4 regions of the Alteromonas sp. KUL17 genome follow, and region 3 is predicted to be linked to each of the others. Evidence: predicted binding sites of a transcription regulator. Region 3 holds the regulator's gene; each other region holds the start of a gene.

Region 1 (4,631 bases), on a different contig from region 3:
CTTTGGCAGATGCCCACGTCAAAGTCGACTGAAACCGGGCTTTCTGACACGGTGACGCCAGGTGATATTGCGTCACTTGCAAGTTCATCTGAATTGGCTTTCAGCGCCACATTTGAAAACACAGAAGCAGTCCCTGTTGCACCGTCCAGGTATTGGCGCGCTATGACCTTAGAACATTTTGACGGGAAAACCTGGTCTATTAGCGACAAGCGCAAACAGGCAGAGCAGCAGTTAGCTTACATGGGCAAGCCAACACCCTTGTCAGCTCTGGCCGAGGAAAATACGCCTCAAGTGGTAAGTTATGAATTGATCGTGGAACCCACACAGCAAACGTGGCTGTTTGCGTTAGCGCCTTCGACCCCCAACAACCGCGAGAACAGTATTTTCGTAAGAAGTCTTTTTGATTTTACGTTAAGGGCGAATAGCCCAATATCCAGTAAAAAAGCGTTTTATCTGCGCTACTATCCAACTGCTCAAATCACTAGCGGAATAGGAAATTTTGAATCGCAACTAAACCTTCAGGTTTCCATGAATGGCAACCCTCAAGCCAGAGCATGGGGACAGACACTTGCCAAACAATACTCAAGCGCACAGCAAATAGTTAGCGCAATAATGCGTGAATTTAATCAAGGGGGCTTCCGCTACACCCTATCGCCGAACGCCATGCCTACCGACCCCATCGACCGTTTTTTATTTGAAGAACGCTCAGGTTTTTGTGTCCATTACGCAGGCGCCATGGTGTATGTGCTTCGCGCCGCAGGGGTACCGGCAAGAATGGTGACAGGCTACCAGGGCGGAAGCGCACTTAATGACAATGTGCTTCAAATAAGGCAGTACGATGCACATGCGTGGGTGGAAGCTTTTATTGATGGTGTGTGGATTCGACACGACCCAACGAGTATGGTGGCACCGTCACGCTTAACCTTCGGGCTTGAACGTGCGTTGGAAGAGCTTGGGGAGTCTCGTAAAGCCAGTATTTTGGGCGACCTTAGCAACGCTGCTATTTTTGCAACGTTACAAAGCTGGTTTCAACAGCTCGATTACTCGTGGAGTAAATGGGTACTGGGCTTTGACAATACTGCGCAAACCAACATGCTTGAAGAATTACTAGGCTCGCTAACGCCGCAAAAAATGCGAGTTGTATTTCTTTCCGCCATTGGCCTAATTGGGCTTATTTTAGCACTTTATTTTTTACCCAAAACGCATCGCAACACACTATCGCCCTCACACAGAGTTTTTACTAAACGCAATAAAATGCGTTGAAGCTAAAACAGGAAAAGAAAGAGGGAATAAAACCTTGTCCGCCTTTATGAGTGAAGTTAACCCTTTGATAAACGAAGATGCTGCCAAGGCACTAACACTTCTGTGTGAACTATTTGAGCATGAAAAATACGCACACCGAACACAAGAGACAAAAGTTTATCCAACCATGAAGCGTCAGTTAAAAATGTTAAAACAGGCATTAAAATAGGAAATGGTTAAACCGGTTGCACCTTAAACACTCACACTCCCCCCTTTTTAGTGCAGACTAATTAATAGTGCCTTGGCGCAAGCGTCTATCAACACAGCCATGAATTTATACAAAGCATTGTTTTTAAAATAAATAAATAACGCATTTACATACATTTTGGTTATTGGCACTTTTTTAGCTTTGTACAAATGGATAACAAAAGTACGAAGGCGCTTATACAAGTATTAGTTGCCAACGGGCTTTAGAGTACAAAGGCGTACACATAACCGACGGTTTATTTGTTAGCTACCACAATGCATGAGTTTCGGACAAAGGCGTCCCCAGTTCTTTCTTACGAGAGCGCTGCGGACGCCTTTTTTTGATCTTCTGGAACGCATTGAAACAGTAAACGCCAACACACAGATGACAACTTATTAATAACGACAACGTGAGGTGAAACCATGGCTTATCTTCTCCCCGCTGAGTTTGCAACCAAGATGGTAGATGCAGGCGAAGCCAAAATTTATATGTCTACACGAGATACTCTAATTCGCGCTTATATGGCAGGTGCTATATTGGCCCTTGCCGCTGTTTTTGCCGTTACCATTGCCGTTCAAACCGGCGTGTTTCTTCTTGGCGCAGTGTTATTCCCAGTGGGCTTTTGTATGCTCTACCTTATGGGGTTTGACCTATTAACCGGCGTGTTTGTACTTACCCCACTCGCTTGGCTTGCACAGCGACCTGGCGTCACGCCAAAACAAATTCTACGAAATTGGGGATTAGTATTCTTAGGTAACTTTGGTGGCGCATTAACCGTGGCCTTTATGATGTCGTTTATTTTTACCATGGGGTATAACGTGGATGGCGGTGCCATCGCGACTAAGGTAGCCAGCATTGGCGAAGCTCGTACATTGGGCTACGCAGAACACGGCGTTGCAGGCTGGTTCACCATTTTTATTCGCGGCATGTTGTGTAACTGGATGGTGTCGCTAGGCGTAGTGGGTGCAATGATTTCAACCCACGTTAGCGGAAAAGTACTAGCCATGTGGATGCCAATCATGCTGTTCTTCTTTATGGGTTTTGAGCACTCAGTAGTAAACATGTTCCTTTTCCCATTTGGCCTTATTATGGGCGGCGACTTCTCGGTTATGGACTACTTCATTTGGAACGAGATCCCAACTGCACTTGGAAATCTTGTTGGTGGCCTCGCCTTTACTGGACTAACCCTGTACACCACCCACGTTAAGACGCTACCCAAACGTACTATCCCTGTTGATAAAGCCGCTGCATCGCAAACACTGCCTATTTAATTAAGGCGCTTATCTTAAAGCCATCATGCCTTGTCCCTACAAGACACGTCATGATGGCGTTATCCGCTTCCTTGGAAATAACTAATTGGGCTCATAATTAAATATGCAGGTAAGAAGCAAATAAACATGAATGAGCGAGCCGCGTTAAACGCCCCAATTAACCCACCAGCTAACACGCTCAGTGTAAGTGCATTTTCTACAGCCGGCGTTAAAGCGATAAACCAAGATGCATACGCTTTTCATGTTTCTGATAACCCAGATCAAAGCAGCGTTTTTGTTATCGCCGACGGTGTAAGTAGCAGTACGGTTAGCCAAGTTGCTAGCGACTTTGCTACCAGTCAGTTTATTAAACTGTTTAATATGGCGCCGGAACAATGGTCGGTTAAGACGCGCGCTGAAACCATTATTAAAGAGATAAACGCGCTGCTTTACACACGTACGCAAAGAAGTCCCTTTTGCTATACACCAGAAAAAGGTTATGTTTGCACGTTAACAGTGGCGGTGGTAACAGGCAATCACATGGATGTATTTCATGTGGGGGATTGTCAAATTCAGGCTATTTCTAAGAACGCACAGTCGCCTGTCTTACTCACAAAACCTCATCGTCAAGTATCGGAAAGTGAGCCTTCGCAGAGTTATCTTACTAAAGCATTAGGCGTTCAAGCACATATAGATATCGACCACACAACACTCACCCTCAACTCATCGAGCACGTTTTCGATAAGTAGCGACGGGGTTTATGAATTTGTTTCGCTATCTACCATTCTTATGAAAATCAGTGAGGCCGATACGCTTTCTGAAAACCAAGCTGCGTTGGTAGTACATGAGGCATTTACTAGAGGAAGCGATGACAACCTCACCTTACTTCTCGTAAAGGTTCTTGTAGCTAGCCATGATGGCCTAAACGATCACAGACACCCACTGTATACAGGCGTTTCAACTTCACCTCATTCATCTGTACTTAACAGGCCGTTGGGCAACCAACTGATAACCAATTCTGAGGTTTCTGATGCTGCGATTCATTACTCAAATCAGCAGTCTGATGAACATGTATGCGAAGAGCCTGCTGCCGCAAACTTTAAGACGGGTGATGATGTTGATGGACTGAAGCTAGAACGACAGCTTTATACGTCGGCCCGAAGCCATGTTTTTATTGCCACCAATTCGTCTTGTGAAGCTACGCACAGAAACAGCCCTGTGGTTGTAAAAACGCCGGCTACCGACTTTACCCTATCACCAGAAATGGTAAATGGGTTCCTAATAGAGAGCTGGTTTTCGAGACGGATTAATTCGGCACACGTTATTAAAAGCCCAACGTTTACTGATTTGGGTCTACCGTACTCTCCTTCTGCTTTTTACAGCGTAAGTGAATATGTACAAGGTCAAACGCTAGCTCAATGGGCTGTTGATAATCCTACGCCGCCATTAGAGCAAGTTAGAAATATAATCGAGCAGGTTGGTAAAGGTTTACAGGCAATGCACCGTCAGGGCATTGTTCATAGGGATATACGCCCTGACAATATTATTATTAGCGAACAAGGGCACTGTACAATTATAGATTTGGGTTCAGCAGCCTTAGCCGATGCCCCAAGCCTCTATAGTGACACACCTATTCCTGGCGCTGCACTTTTTTCCGCACCTGAATACTTTTTAGGAAATGTTGGCACAGAGCGCTCTGATCTGTTTTCCTTAGCCGTACTCACCTACTATCTCTTGTGCGGTCGTTACCCCTATGGCACAAAGCTCGTTCACTGTCGCACGTTGGCCGAGCAGAAAAAGTTAAAATACCAAACCGCATTGGCTCCTAATCGACCAATACCTAATTGGGTTGATAGCGCCCTTAAGCGTGCTTTGCATGTGAACCCTGATAA
Region 2 (4,631 bases), on a different contig from region 3:
ACCCTGTACCACCAACTTCATCGATTCACTATCAAAAGCAACGGCGGAAGGCGCGCTAAAATCTACGCTGAACTGTCGTGTCGTATTCAGACTGTCGTTTTTAAACTCGTCACCCGGCAATACAGCCTTGCCTTGGCGGGTACGTACTACAGAGGCCAATTCACTGACAAAAGGGTTCTGTTCTACCGTTTTAAGCTCATAAGCAAAATACAGAGATTCACCCGACTTAAACGGCTTTTCAGGCGTCCAAAAAGCCACAATATTGTCATGGATCTCAGACTTAGTAGGAATTTCTACAACTTCTAATCGGCCTTTCTCAAAACCTGCTTCTGGCGTAACCCAAAGCCCTGGACGAATATGATAGTTGGCCTCAGCATCAAGGTAATTATCCCATTCGCCGTCGCGCTGAAGCATACCGAACCCTTTGGGGTTTGTATCGCTGAGTGACGTGACTTGGAGGCGAGCAGGATTAGTCAGCGGACGCCAAATTTCTTCGCCAGCGTGAGTGACCATGAGTACACCATCACTATCATGCACCTCTGGACGATAGTCGTCATGGCGCTTTTCTGTGTTCTCGCCATACAAAAACATACTGGTAAAAGGAGCAATGCCTAACTTGTTTACGTCATCTCTGGCAAATAACCAGCTCTCAACTTTTACACTGGTATCAATATCAGGCTGGATAACAAACTTATAAGCCCCAGCCACCGAAGGGCTTTCTAGACGGGCATAAATAGTAATTGGCTTGCCTTCACTCGGTTCTATGACCCAAAACTCAGTGAAGTGAGGAAACTCTTCACCTTTTGCTAAAGCGGTATCAATTGCCAAACCTCGAGCAGAAATACCATAAACTTGATTTTTACCTACCAAACGAAAATATGAAGCGCCGAGGAATACAGCAAATTCATCTTTGTACTCTTCGTTCTTGATAGGGTAGTGAACGCGAAATCCAGCAAACCCTGACTTTTCGTCCGTTAGCCCAGCTAACCCCGACGCAGACCCGTCGTAGTTGAACATGTCACTGTCAAACGCTAAACGTTCAGGCTTATTGTTTTCGCCAATAGTGTGGATAGTGACGGGGTATTCATATAAAAAACCCGGGTGAAAAAACTGCAGTTCGTAATCATTTTCGCCATGCCAAAGGCTCTGCTCTGGCTTAAAGCGAATTGAGCGATACGTTGTGTAGTCAATTTCTTTAAGCTTACTGTTTAATCCGTGATCGTCCTGCTCATAGCTCTCTGTCGCTGACTTGCGAGCAGCGTCAATAATTGACTGAAGAACGGGGGATGCTTTTTGAGGCTGATTAGTATCGTTCACCTCTACAGCACCGGCTTGATGAAACGCAAATAATGCGATGACACTGCTCATCGCTAAAAGAAGGTGTGAAAGCTTATTGCGCTGACGCACATTCGTTTGTAAATCTTTACCGAAAATTGAAACTGGCTTAGCCATTTGTCCTCTCCTTATGAAAACAATGGTTATCCAGATGGTCATCACACCCTTTTACTGCCTTGCTACATATTACTGTTAACAGTGAGTCTGTTACTTAAGATGCAAATCTAAAAAAAGGGGCTGATTGAAACCATGCGAGAAAGGCGCTCTATTCCTTTCTGTGTTCACTGGCATCGCGGATATCGCGAGAGCCGAATTCCTTGCCTAATGGCTTGAGTGAACATTGGATAACTCATAATGACTTGAGCAAAAGCTGTTCCAACACGAATAAAGCGGCAATATTTTTTATAATTACCTTTATTTACAGTGATTTAAATTTCATGCTGTTAGAAGTCGGTCATGATTACCTTGTTGTAAATTTGTCCGATGAGTTAGACAAAAGGTTAACTGTTGTTTTTTAGAGACAGTTGAAGGTGCCAATATGCTTGGATTTTAAAACCATTCAGTAATTTTACTTAGTGAGACATCACTCGCTTACTTTTCCTGTAACAATTTTATCTTTATTAATTAGTTAGATAGATAAATTGCGCTACACATGCTCAATCGCTTTTCACGAAGTTGGCAAACGCTTTGCTATTCATCATGTTGATAAATTTATCGGACACTATTTCTTAACGGAAATAAAAAAGATGACATAAAGGCGAGTTTAGCTTTGTGCTCATCAACTGAGTAACCTTTTGCAGTGTGTCGTAAAGCACTGACTTGAAAAACGTTTTGCAAACTATCTAGAGCCATTGTGTAAAGACTAGAACCATTATGAAAAGGTTAGAGCTTTATAGAGTACCTAGAACGTGTTTAAACAACGAAAACGTTTGCGGTGAACAAGGTGGGTTACTGAACATACTAAGGAGTTATCACATGCGTAAATCAATCACACTTATTGCAGCAGCACTAACGGCGGCAACACTTCCTCTTACAGCAATGGCCGACAAGCCTGACTGGCGTTACGTAGAAGGTGGTTACACCAAAATGGACTTTGACGACAACGAGTCTTTCGAGCCAGACGGCCTAACCGTTAACGGTAAATACCTATTAAACAGCAACTGGTACCTCAACGGCGAGTATAGCTTCTTTGAAGAAGGTAACTTCGATTTTGATATGTTGACACTAGGTGCTGGCTATCGTTTACCTGTAAACGCGACCACAGACGCGTATTTTGGTGCCAACTTAGAGCGTATCGACGGTGACGTAAACGACGAAACCGGTTACAGCATTAATGCTGGCCTTCGCTCGATGATCACAGAGCAGGTAGAGCTGGCGGGTGAAGTAGGCTACTACGACGTAGACGATGGTGAAGCGACATTTAGAGTAGGCGCTAACTACTACATCACGCCACAATGGGCTGTGGGTGCAAACTACAGAATCATTGATGATTTAGACATTATGCAGGTAACTGCACGTTACGCGTTTTAAGCCTTCCTCTCCTCAGGTAGGTAGCCGGGTTGCTCGACCCGGCTTTTTTGTGTCTGTATTTCAAGTAGACGGTTATTCTATCGCTTCGCTTTCTATTCAGCAGTGTCGCTGGGCTCAATATCTTCTTTTCTTTTGATGTCTACACTTTCATGAAGTTCTGAATAGACCAGCACCGCCTCACCCGATTTGAGTCTGTCTAACACTTGCTGCACTTTCACATCTAGCGCAACTTCTTCAGCGCCGTAGTCCGTGCCCTCTCGCAGAACAAAAGACTCAGCCAAGCTATAAAGCGTATCGGCTTCTAGCGCGTCAATGGGGATTATCATTCACACTCCTGATAAAAAGCGTTTGGGTAAATTATTAGGGCATCAACATTAGCGGCTGACATAACGACACGTAGTATTTACAGGTAAGGCTTCACTTACAAAACGTTTCACCCGTTCGTGCAGCCATACTTTAGGATTTAATATAGAACCTTGCATGAACCCAACGTGACCGCCTCGTTCACTAAGCTCCACGGTAACGTTGCGCGCAAGCTCTTCTTCCTTAGGCACAATTAAGTGATTCATAAAGGGGTCATCAATGCTATGCAATACCAGTGTAGGACAGTGGATCGCGCTTAAAAAGTGATACGCACTACACTTTTCATAGTAGTCTTGAGCGTCTGCAAAGCCGTGAAGCGGCGCTGTGATCTTCTCGTCGAATTGGGTAAAGCTGGTGATCTCTTCCACATCAGTTTTTGTTAGCTGTATAAGCTTGCGATAATCGATGTACTCCATTTTCTTACGCAGCGTATCTTTCATGCTAGTAAGTAAATACTTTTGATATACGCGAGAAAAACCCTGGTTAATTGATTTAGCGCATTCAGAAAGTTTAAGAGGTGAAGAAATGGCAATCGCTGCCTTAAGCCACTTTTGCGCAGGGTTTTCGCCCAACAGTTTCAATAGCATGTTTCCGCCAAGGGAAAAGCCGATGGCCACTTTAGGAATTCGTGGAAATTTATCGTGAAGCCACTCTAAGAAAAAGCTGGGGTCTTCTGTTTCTCCACTGTGATACGCCCGCGCTTTTAAGTTTGGCACGCCGCTACAGCCGCGATAGTGCATCATCACCACCTGCCAACCATTTACTGACAGTTGAGCCATCATATCGTTCGCGTAATGCGACTTAATGCTGCCTTCTAAACCGTGAAACATCACCACGATACCCGATGTTTCCTGTGGTTTTGGCCCCCACGCCACATCGACGAAGTCGTCATCGGGTAATGTGAGACGCTCCATGTCGTAAGACAAAGGCAACCGCTTTTGAATAAAACGCGGCCATATGGTTTGCACATGACGGTTCTTCGCCCACCCTGGCACCTTAAAGCTGCTTTTTATTATCTTTCCATGCGATAGCGCTGATTTACTCATTTTATTTTCTTATTGTGTTTTTACGATAGTTGGTTAACCACTAGGCTCACTAGCTGGCGCGCCTCGTTGTTGTCTCGCAGTCCGTATGCATTTATAAACGCTGCGATAGACGCGTTAAATACGTTAGACGATACAGATTGCCCCTGACCCAGATGCGTGACTGGCTGCTCATTGAACGACGCAACAATATCGTGCTGCTGCTGTCTTTCAAGCTCTAGCTCTTGTGCTTTGAGTGCGTCATATTCCGCTTGGTCTCCGCCTTTTTCGGGGCTCGCAGCCTTTCGCCTTGCACGGTGATACTGTAACTTTTCTTCGGTCGCACTTGATGCCGCAATCACTGCCTTAAGCTGTGGCAAA
Region 3 (4,631 bases):
TTTGCGCAGGATTTTAAGATAACTGCGCTAAGTGTCGATTAATTGGTCAATGGATTGGGCAAGTAATACTATTCGTCTTCGTTAAATCTGCCCTCAATAAGCTCTTCAATAGCTGCAAGTGCATCAACAGCATCACTGCCGTCCACAATCACGTCTACCTGTTCACCTTGATGGCTTTCAAGCATCATTAATCCCAATACACTGCTTGCGTCTGCTTCTTTATCGCCTTTTTTTAAGATGATTTTAGCGTCGAATTGATTAGCCAATTTAACCAGTTGGGTCGCCGCTCTTGCATGCAACCCTAACTTATTGACGATAGTTAGCGTTTTTTGAATAGTCATTACTGATTCAGCTCTCTATGGCGAATTTGTACATCAGGGTGTATTTCACTGAAGGTTTTCGACAGGGTCTGTGCGATATAAACCGAACGGTGTTGGCCACCAGTACAGCCAATTGCTACGGTTACGTAACTTCTGTTATTGCGCTCTAAATGAGGCAGCCATGTCGTTATTAAATTCTGAATTTGCCAAATGAACTTGGTCACTACAGGCTGCGACCCCAAAAATACTTCTACTGGTGCGTCTAATCCGGTCAGGTGTTTAAGGTCGGGCTCCCAGTGGGGGTTAGGTAAAAAGCGGGCATCAAAAACGTAATCCGCATCTTTAGGAATACCGTGCTTAAAGCCAAAAGACTCAAACACAAGCACAAGGCGTGAGCTTTTCTTACCCAGGATACGCTCTCGAATTAACTCAGCCAGTTGGTGAATGGTAAGCTTATCTGTGTCTAAATATAAATCTGCGCGTTCAGCAATAGGAGCAAGTAGGGCAGACTCGGCTTTAATGGCTTCTGAAAGCGATTTATTAAGCTTGGCGAGAGGGTGAAGACGACGTGTTTCGCTAAAACGCTTAACCAGTACATCATCGCTCGCGTCAATGTAAACAATGGTCATCGACCACGAAGAAGGCAAGTAGTCTAAAATTTCTACCAAATCGTCAGGATTTTTAGGTAAGTTTCTCACATCGATACTTACCGCAACCTGATCGTACTCGTCAACAACTGTATGGGTTAAGGTGGGAAGTAAGTTTACCGGGATATTATCAACACAGTAATAACCTAAATCTTCCAATGCGCGAAGTGCGACAGACTTACCAGACCCCGAACGACCACTGATTATTATCAGCTTCACCTACTTTCTCCCTAATACTCTGGTTTTATCACATACGCGTTGTTGAATTAGGCGCCTACTAAACGGTTAATAGGCGCTTAATGTTTAACTTAATGCAGATAGAATATCGTCGCTTGTCGTTGCGCGACGTATTGCTTTAATCGTTTCTTTGTCGCTTAGTTTACCAGCCACGGTGGCCAGCGTTTGAAGGTGTCCTTCGGTCTGTTCCTCAGGAACGAGTAGCGCAAAAAAGATGTCTACGGGTTTCTCGTCAAGGGCGTCGAAGTCAATTGCTGGCGTGCTGGTTACAACAATGGCAATCACTTTCTCGAGGCCCGGCAGGCGTCCGTGGGGCAGGGCGATACCATTGCCAATGCCTGTACTACCCATACGCTCTCGAGCCATCAAACTGTTGAGTACCGTTGCCTGATCAATGTTCTCGTTTTGCTTGGCAGCGATATCAGCGATGATCTCAAGAATTCGCTTTTTACTATTACACTGAACCGCACACTCGGTGCGGTCCAGACTTACGATGGCTTGTATATCCATGCTTAATTAACTACTAATGTTTTTTCAGTTTTTCCTTATGCTTGATTACCTGCCGGTCGAGTTTATCAACCATGCTGTCAATCGCCGCATACATGTCGGTATTTTCTGAGGATGCGAATACTTCAGCGCCACTTAAATGAACGGTCGCTTCGGCTTTTTGATTTAATTTTTCAACGTTCAGGATGACATGCACATTAGAAATGTGATCAAAGTGACGTTCAAGTTTGCTGAACTTCGTATCGACATAATTACGCAAAGAGTCGGTGATTTCGACATGATGACCAGTAAGGTTGATTTGCATATTTCGTCTTCCTTATATTATTAAGCCCGATTAAATAAGGCTTTTGCGTTGGTTCGACGGCGGGATCGACAACGATTCCCGGTACTTTGCTATTGTTCGCCGGGCAACTTTAATGCCCTGTTCGGCCAACAATGAAGCAATCTTGCTATCACTTAGCGGCTTGCTAGGCTTTTCAGCGGCCACTAATTTCTTGATCAATGCACGAATCGCTGTAGATGAACATTCACCACCAGACTCTGTTGCAACGTGGCTTGAGAAAAAATACTTCAATTCGAAGATTCCACGTGGCGTATGCATGTACTTTTGCGTTGTCACTCGCGAAATAGTGGATTCGTGCATATCTACCATTTCTGCGACATCATTTAGCACCATTGGTTTCATCATTTCCGGGCCGTGCTCAAAAAAGCCCATTTGCTGCTGCACAATGCAGTTTGCAACCTTCATTAAGGTTTCGTTACGAGATTCAAGGCTCTTTATGAACCACTTAGCCTCTTGCATGTGTGAGCGGATGAATTGTGAATCGCTACTATTCTTGGCACGGCGACTCATTGCAGCGTATTGTTGATTTACGCTTAACTTAGGCAGACTGTCGGGGTTCAGCTCAACCACCCAACGGCCATTTTTCTTGGTTACTGAGACATCAGGAATAACGTACTCAGGCTCTTTAGTAACTAAAGCACTACCTGGGCGAGGATTCAAGGTTTGCAGTAAACGCATTGCCTCGCGTAGCTGATCTTCTTTCAATCGGCTTTTACGCATAAGCGTACGATAGTCTTTGCTGCTCAGTAAGTCAGAGTACTCTTCAATCAGTTGCTTTGCTTCAGCAAGCCAAGGTGTGTCTTCTGAAAATTGGCGCAATTGCACCATCAAACATTCTTGTGGAGAGCGTGAGCCAGAACCAATAGGGTCGAACATCTGAATGCGCTTTAGCACACATTCTATTTCGTCCATTTCAATCGGCTCTTCCATATCATCATCGTTAACCGCTTCTAAAATATCGTCAAGGGTAACGGTTAAATAACCTGACTCGTCAATAGAGTCGATGATTGCTGTAGCGATTGCGCGATCGGTATCCGAGAAATGGGTAAGGCGCATTTGCCAAAGAAGGTGCTCTTGAATATCTTCAGTAGTCTCACCTTGGAAGATTTGCTCGTCGTCATTGGATGGACCTGGAGCTGGCGAAGATGAAGCAGAGTAGTATTCGTCCCATGTGCTGTCGATTGGCAGCTCATCGGGAAGATCGTTTTTCTCAAGTGCATCGCCGGCTTCTAACGTGTCACTAGATGCAGAAGCAGTGGCCTCAGAGCCGCTGTCATCGTTGTCGATATTGTTCTTTTCTAGTTGCGGCTCGTCGTTACCTTCTTCAACTTCTAATAGCGGATTAGAATCGAGCGCTTCTTGGATCTCTTGTTGAAGATCAAGTGTAGAAAGCTGCAGCAGTTTAATGGCCTGCTGAAGCTGTGGTGTCATGGTAAGTTGTTGGCTAAATTTTAGCTGTAAAGATGGTTTCATCTACGTCTTATTTAAATGCTCTAAATTGAATATACCAGAGCGAAACTGAAAAATGACAATTCGGTTACATTAACTATAGCCTGAATTGTTCGCCTAGGTATACATCCCTTACTTTTTGATTACTTAAAACCTGTTCCGCCGTTCCTTGCGCAATAAGCTCGCCATGACTCACAATGTACGCCTTTTCACAAACATCCAATGTCTCTCGTACGTTATGGTCCGTGATAAGGATTCCAATCCCCCTATCGCGAAGATGTTGTATTATCTTCTTTATATCATTAACTGATATCGGATCAACACCAGCAAATGGTTCGTCTAACAAAATAAATTGCGGTTTTGCTGCCAGAGCGCGGGCAATCTCAACGCGACGGCGTTCGCCCCCTGACAAACTCATCCCCGTACTATTACGTATATGGTTAATATTAAATTCATCAAGTAGCGCATCTGCTTCTTCTTCTTGCTGTTGTGAATTTAAATCTTTACGGGTTTGCAAAATGGCCATGATATTTTCATGCACTGTGAGCTTTCTGAAAATAGAGGCTTCCTGCGGTAGGTAGCCTATTCCGCGGCGTGCACGCTCGTGCATGGGCTGATGAGTTAGCTCATTGTCGTCGATTTCAATCTTGCCTTTATCCAGATTCACTAAACCAACAATCATGTAGAATGTAGTGGTCTTACCAGCGCCATTTGGGCCAAGAAGACCAACAATTTGACCCGTTGAGACAGACAGACTTACATCTCGAACAACCTGTCTTGACTTGTAAGCCTTAGCAAGATTTTTAGCGCTCAAAGTTGCCATTGCTATTTATTGCCCTCGTTGTCTTTTTTGTCTTTCTTAGACGAAGTTTTGCGAATGGTCTCAGGTGTGAATACTGTGGTCACTCGACCCTCACCATCCTTACCTGCGCCGCCAGTCGCTAGCAATTGCTCGGTAATCATATCGAACGTGATGTTGTCACCCTGTACTTTACTGGTGTCTTGTTTCAACTCTGCGTTTCCGGCAAGAGAAATCGTTCGGTTTACCACTTCATAGCGTATTTCATTAGCTTTTGCCGAAACTGGCGTGCCGTCTTCCAATTGCTGGGAGTAGCTTGCCGGCTTTCC
Region 4 (4,631 bases), 150 kb from region 3:
TCAGTAGCTGGGCGAACCTGGCCTCGCTCTGAAACAAACTGAATATTGGTGTCGCTAGCATTGCTGTTTACGAATTGACGGAAACGCTTGCGCGACTCAGGGTTTTCAATGGTGGTTTTCCATTCGCACTGATAAGCATCAACCACAGCATCCATCTGTGCTTCAAGCTCACCATTAATGCCAAGAGCATCGTTTATCACAACGTCTTGCAGGTAAGCTAACCCACCTTCTAAGTTGTCCATCCACACCGATGTGCGCTGTAGGCGATCAGCCGTTTTCACGTAAAACATCAGCACGCGGTCGATGTACTTAATTAGGGTTTCGGTATCTAGGTCGGTGGCAAACAGGTCTGCATGTCGAGGCTTCATACCGCCATTCCCGCAAACATACAGGTTCCAGCCTTGCTCTGTAGCAATAACGCCAATGTCTTTGCTTTGAGCTTCTGCGCACTCACGGGTACACCCCGAGACGGCAAATTTAATTTTGTGCGGTGCGCGTAAGCCTTTGTAACGATTCTCTAAGTCAATGGCTGTGCCAACAGAATCCTGAACACCGTAGCGGCACCAAGTGCTGCCCACACAGGATTTAACAGTACGCAGTGCCTTCGCGTAGGCGTGGCCGGTTTCAAAACCACCAGCGACCAGTTTTTCCCAGATATCAGGTAAGTGCTCTACGCGCGCACCAAATAAATCAATGCGCTGACCACCTGTGATCTTGGTGTACAGGTTGTATTCTTTTGCCACTTCGCCGAGCAGAATCAACTTCTCAGGCGTTATTTCGCCACCAGGTACACGCGGCACAACCGAGTACGTGCCATCTTTTTGCATGTTGCCAAGATAAATATCGTTAGTGTCTTGTAGTGGAAGATGTGAAGCCTTCAGAATGTAATCGTTATACACCGAGGCTAAAATTGAGCCCACAGCGGGCTTACAAATTTCACACCCTAGACCTTCACCATGCAGCTCTAGTAGCTCGTCAAAGGTGCGAATGCCGTTTACCTTAACAATGTGAAATAGCTCTTGTCGGGTATGGTTGAAGTGCTCACAAATGGCTTTTGATACTTCCACACCGCGCTTTTCAAGTTCGCTATCTACAACATTTTTAAGTAAGGCAGCACAACCTCCACACCCTGTGCTGGCTTTGGTTTCGCCTTTTACATCGCCAACGCTACAACAGCCGCCTTCAATGGCTGAAACAATATCGCCCTTTGTCACATTTAGGCATGAACAAATAGACGCGGTGTCTGGGAGTGCATCGGCACCTAGTGCTGGTGCCGCATCAGATGATGGTAGGATCAGACTTTCTGGGTGTTCAGGTAATTCGATATTATTAAGCGCATACTGTAAGAGCGTGTCGTAGTCGCTGGTATCGCCAACGAGTACAGCACCAAGCACGTACTTTTGCTCGCTATCTACCACCAGCTTTTTGTACACGCCCTCGGGCTGATTTAAATAGGTGTAGCTAAGCGCACCGGCTGTGCGTTCATGAGCATCGCCAATTGAGCCCACTTCCACACCCATTAGCTTGAGTTTGGTACTCATATCTGCGCCAGCGAACTCGGCATCGCCGCCGGTTATATGACTTACAGCCGTGCGCGCCATGGTATAGCCAGGTGCTACCAGGCCAAATATTTTGTTATCCCACAGCGCACATTCACCCACAGCATAAATGTTTGGGTCAGACGTCACGCAGTGGTTATCAATGACAATACCGCCGCGCTCACCCAGTGTTAGCGCTGACTTTCTGCCGAGCTGGTCGGAAGGTCGAATACCGGCAGAGAATAAAATCATGTCAGTTTCTAGTGCAGTGCCGTCAGCAAACACCATTTTATAGCGGCAGGTATCACCGGCCTCAATAGTTTGCGTTGCCTTTTGGGTGTGAACCGTAACGCCCAATGCTTCAATTTTGTCCTTAAGAACGTTACCACCTGCTTGGTCTAGCTGAACCGCCATAAGCTGCGGGGCAAACTCAACCACGTGGGTGTCGAGACCGGCTTGCTTTAATGCGTTAGCGGCTTCTAAACCCAACAGCCCACCACCAACAACAACCCCTACTTTGCTCACTGCTGCTGAAGCTTCAATAGCGAGTAGATCGTCTATAGTACGGTACACCAAGCAATGCTCTTGATCGTTGCCAGGGATGGGTGGCACAAATGGGTATGAGCCCGTAGCTAACACAAGCTTATCGTAGCTAAACACCTGCCCTTCAGAAGTCGTCACTTTATTATTGTCACGGTCTATATCGGTAACCAAGGCATTGGTAACTACGTTTACGCCCCACTCGGCGTACTGAGCGGGTGTAGTGAGCGCTAAGTCATCAGCACTCGCGCCGCTAAAAAAAGACGACAGATAAACGCGGTCGTACGCAAGGCGTGACTCGCCGCATAAAACGGTTATTTCTACATTGGCATCGCTTTGGTGAAGCTGCTCAACAAAATGATGCCCCACCATGCCGTTGCCTACGACGACAATTTGCGTTTTTGAGTCCAATGAAGTCATGGTATTCCCCTTTTTTCGGGACAAAAAAAAGCCCGCTTCAACTTTCGTTGATGCGGGCTTCGTTGCCTATTTTGCCAACGGTTTAGGTCGGCTAACACATTTTACGGAGTGTTATAAATCACACAATTTTCAGCGATTGACACAAATCACCAAAACACACTTTACGTTTATAGCTATCCAAGTTCAGTGCCAAAACCGTAAACATTTGTTTTTATTTGATTTACTACAAAATAAGCATTATTCAGACTTCACAACTGCACCAAACAAACGCAAAACTGTGTTTACTTGGTGCATTAAGGCTTTCAAATAACTTAGGCCAGCTTATCCGTCGCTACGCGGTAGCGAGGATCTTCAACCACATTAATTTCAACAAACTTATCGGCCTTGCGAAGCAGTGAGCGACATTCATCACTGATATGGCGAATGTGTAGCTTTTTACCCTGCTCTTCGTATTTGTCAGCAAGGGTATCTAGCGCATCGATACCTGATGAATCCCAAATGCGAGAGTCTTTAAAGTCAATAACTACATCATTAGGGTCGTTGGCGATATCAAACAGGTCTTTGAAATGCGATACCGAGCCAAAGAACAGCGGGCCGTCTAGCTCATAGACTTTCCAACCGTCGTTATCGATATGGGATCTCGCTTCAATATGACGAGCGTGTTTCCATGCAAACACCAGTGCTGAAACGATAACACCCACCACAACCGCAATAGCCAGATCAGCGATAACGGTAACGCCTGTTACTAGGAAAAGTACGAACGCATCTTCTTGGTTTACGCCGCGAATAATTCTGAATGACGCCCACTCAAATGTAGCGATAACCACCACGAACATAACGCCAACAAGGGCAGCGAGAGGAATCATTTCAATTAGCGGAGCAGCAAATAGAATAAAGCCTAATAATACAACCGCCGCGGTGATACCAGACAAGCGGCCACGGCCACCAGAGTTAATATTAATCATACTTTGACCAATCATGGCGCAACCGCCCATACCGCCAAAGAAACCGTTTACGGTATTTGCAACGCCTTGGCCAACGCACTCTTTGTTGCCGCGCCCGCGGGTATCTGTCATTTCGTCAATTAATGAAAGAGTAAGAAGCGACTCAATTAGACCAACCAAGCAAAGAATGACTGAGGTAGGCAAAATGATCATGAAGGTTTCCCAGGTGAACGGCACCATAGGAATAGCAAAGCTAGGAAGTTCACCCGCTAGCGTCGCGGTGTCGCGCTGGTCAGCTGGTAGCAAATCGCGAACAAAGTCGATTACAGTGCGCGCTTCAAGGTCAAGACCGTGTACTAACAAGGTTACCGTAACAATCGCTACAAGCGACGCCGGTACAGCTTTGGTTAGCTTTGGCAATAAATAGATAATGGCCATGGTTAGCGCCACAAGCCCTAACATCCAATATAACAGCGTACCTTCCATCCACTGTAATTCACCCGCTGCGTTGGTCACTTTGAACTGGCCTAATTGCGCCAAGAAAATAACAATTGCCAAACCATTTACGAAGCCTAGCATTACCGGATATGGGACCAGACGTATAAACTTTCCGAGCTTGAAAATACCGCACATTATTTGCAGTAAACCAGCCAAAATAACCGCGGCAAATAAATACTGCACGCCGTGTTGGGCAACCAGTGCCACCATTACAACGGCCATGGCGCCGGTAGCACCAGAAATCATTCCTGGTCGGCCGCCAATAGCGGAAGTGATTAAGCCCATCATGAAAGCCGCATAAAGACCAATCATTGGTTCTACGCCGGCCACAAATGCGAATGCAACGGCTTCAGGGACCAAGGCAAGCGCCACGGTAATACCTGATAGCACGTCGTTTTTAACGTTGCTGTCTTTACTGGTAATTAAATCGAACATGTTCTCTCAGAAGCTAAGATGTTAAACACAACAACCCACCATGGCGTACACCGCGTTAAAGCAGAACACCAAGTAGGTAGGAGATTTTTTCGGCGATTCTATCACCATTGTAGCGCAAAATCTTTTAATAGATTGTTACTAGGGCCTGTTGAACGTTGATGTGCAGCAAAGATCAACAGGCCCCAGTCCGAACTACTTGGCGCTTACGTGATAAGCGCAGGGCTCTTTGCCCCTTTCCTAATGCTGTGAGCTTGTC

The links. Region 3 encodes sigma-54, which starts transcription at its own class of promoters, with help from an activator protein. Its sites were predicted from a motif close to GTTGGCACGNNNNTNGNNT; they were not measured.
Region 1: a site for sigma-54 is predicted at 1,634-1,652, ahead of KUL49_RS03265 (formate/nitrite transporter family protein). Genes of this name have one in related genera too.
Region 2: a site for sigma-54 is predicted at 1,697-1,715, ahead of KUL49_RS09775 (glucan biosynthesis protein). Genes of this name have one in related genera too.
Region 4: a site for sigma-54 is predicted at 2,674-2,692, ahead of nirB (nitrite reductase large subunit NirB). Genes of this name have one in related genera too.

What each region holds. Positions count from the first base shown of each region.
Region 1 is NZ_BJKJ01000002.1:350,282-354,912, forward strand. Features, by position in the region: gene KUL49_RS03260 (DUF3488 and transglutaminase-like domain-containing protein) at 1-1,263, shown strand, start outside; gene KUL49_RS03265 (formate/nitrite transporter family protein) at 1,912-2,760, shown strand; gene KUL49_RS03270 (protein phosphatase 2C domain-containing protein) at 2,887-4,631, shown strand, end outside.
Region 2 is NZ_BJKJ01000009.1:2,190-6,820, forward strand. Features, by position in the region: gene KUL49_RS09775 (glucan biosynthesis protein) at 1-1,452, opposite strand, end outside; gene KUL49_RS09780 (outer membrane beta-barrel protein) at 2,311-2,865, shown strand; gene KUL49_RS09785 (YheU family protein) at 2,958-3,191, opposite strand; gene KUL49_RS09790 (hydrolase) at 3,240-4,274, opposite strand; gene KUL49_RS09795 (TIGR02444 family protein) at 4,295-4,631, opposite strand, start outside.
Region 3 is NZ_BJKJ01000001.1:278,343-282,973, reverse strand. Features, by position in the region: gene KUL49_RS01170 (HPr family phosphocarrier protein) at 69-341, opposite strand; gene rapZ (RNase adapter RapZ) at 341-1,186, opposite strand; gene ptsN (PTS IIA-like nitrogen regulatory protein PtsN) at 1,271-1,714, opposite strand; gene hpf (ribosome hibernation promoting factor) at 1,728-2,015, opposite strand; gene KUL49_RS01150 (RNA polymerase factor sigma-54) at 2,046-3,527, opposite strand; gene lptB (LPS export ABC transporter ATP-binding protein) at 3,601-4,326, opposite strand; gene lptA (lipopolysaccharide transport periplasmic protein LptA) at 4,329-4,631, opposite strand, start outside.
Region 4 is NZ_BJKJ01000001.1:430,195-434,825, forward strand. Features, by position in the region: gene nirB (nitrite reductase large subunit NirB) at 1-2,498, opposite strand, end outside; gene KUL49_RS01790 (SulP family inorganic anion transporter) at 2,810-4,375, opposite strand.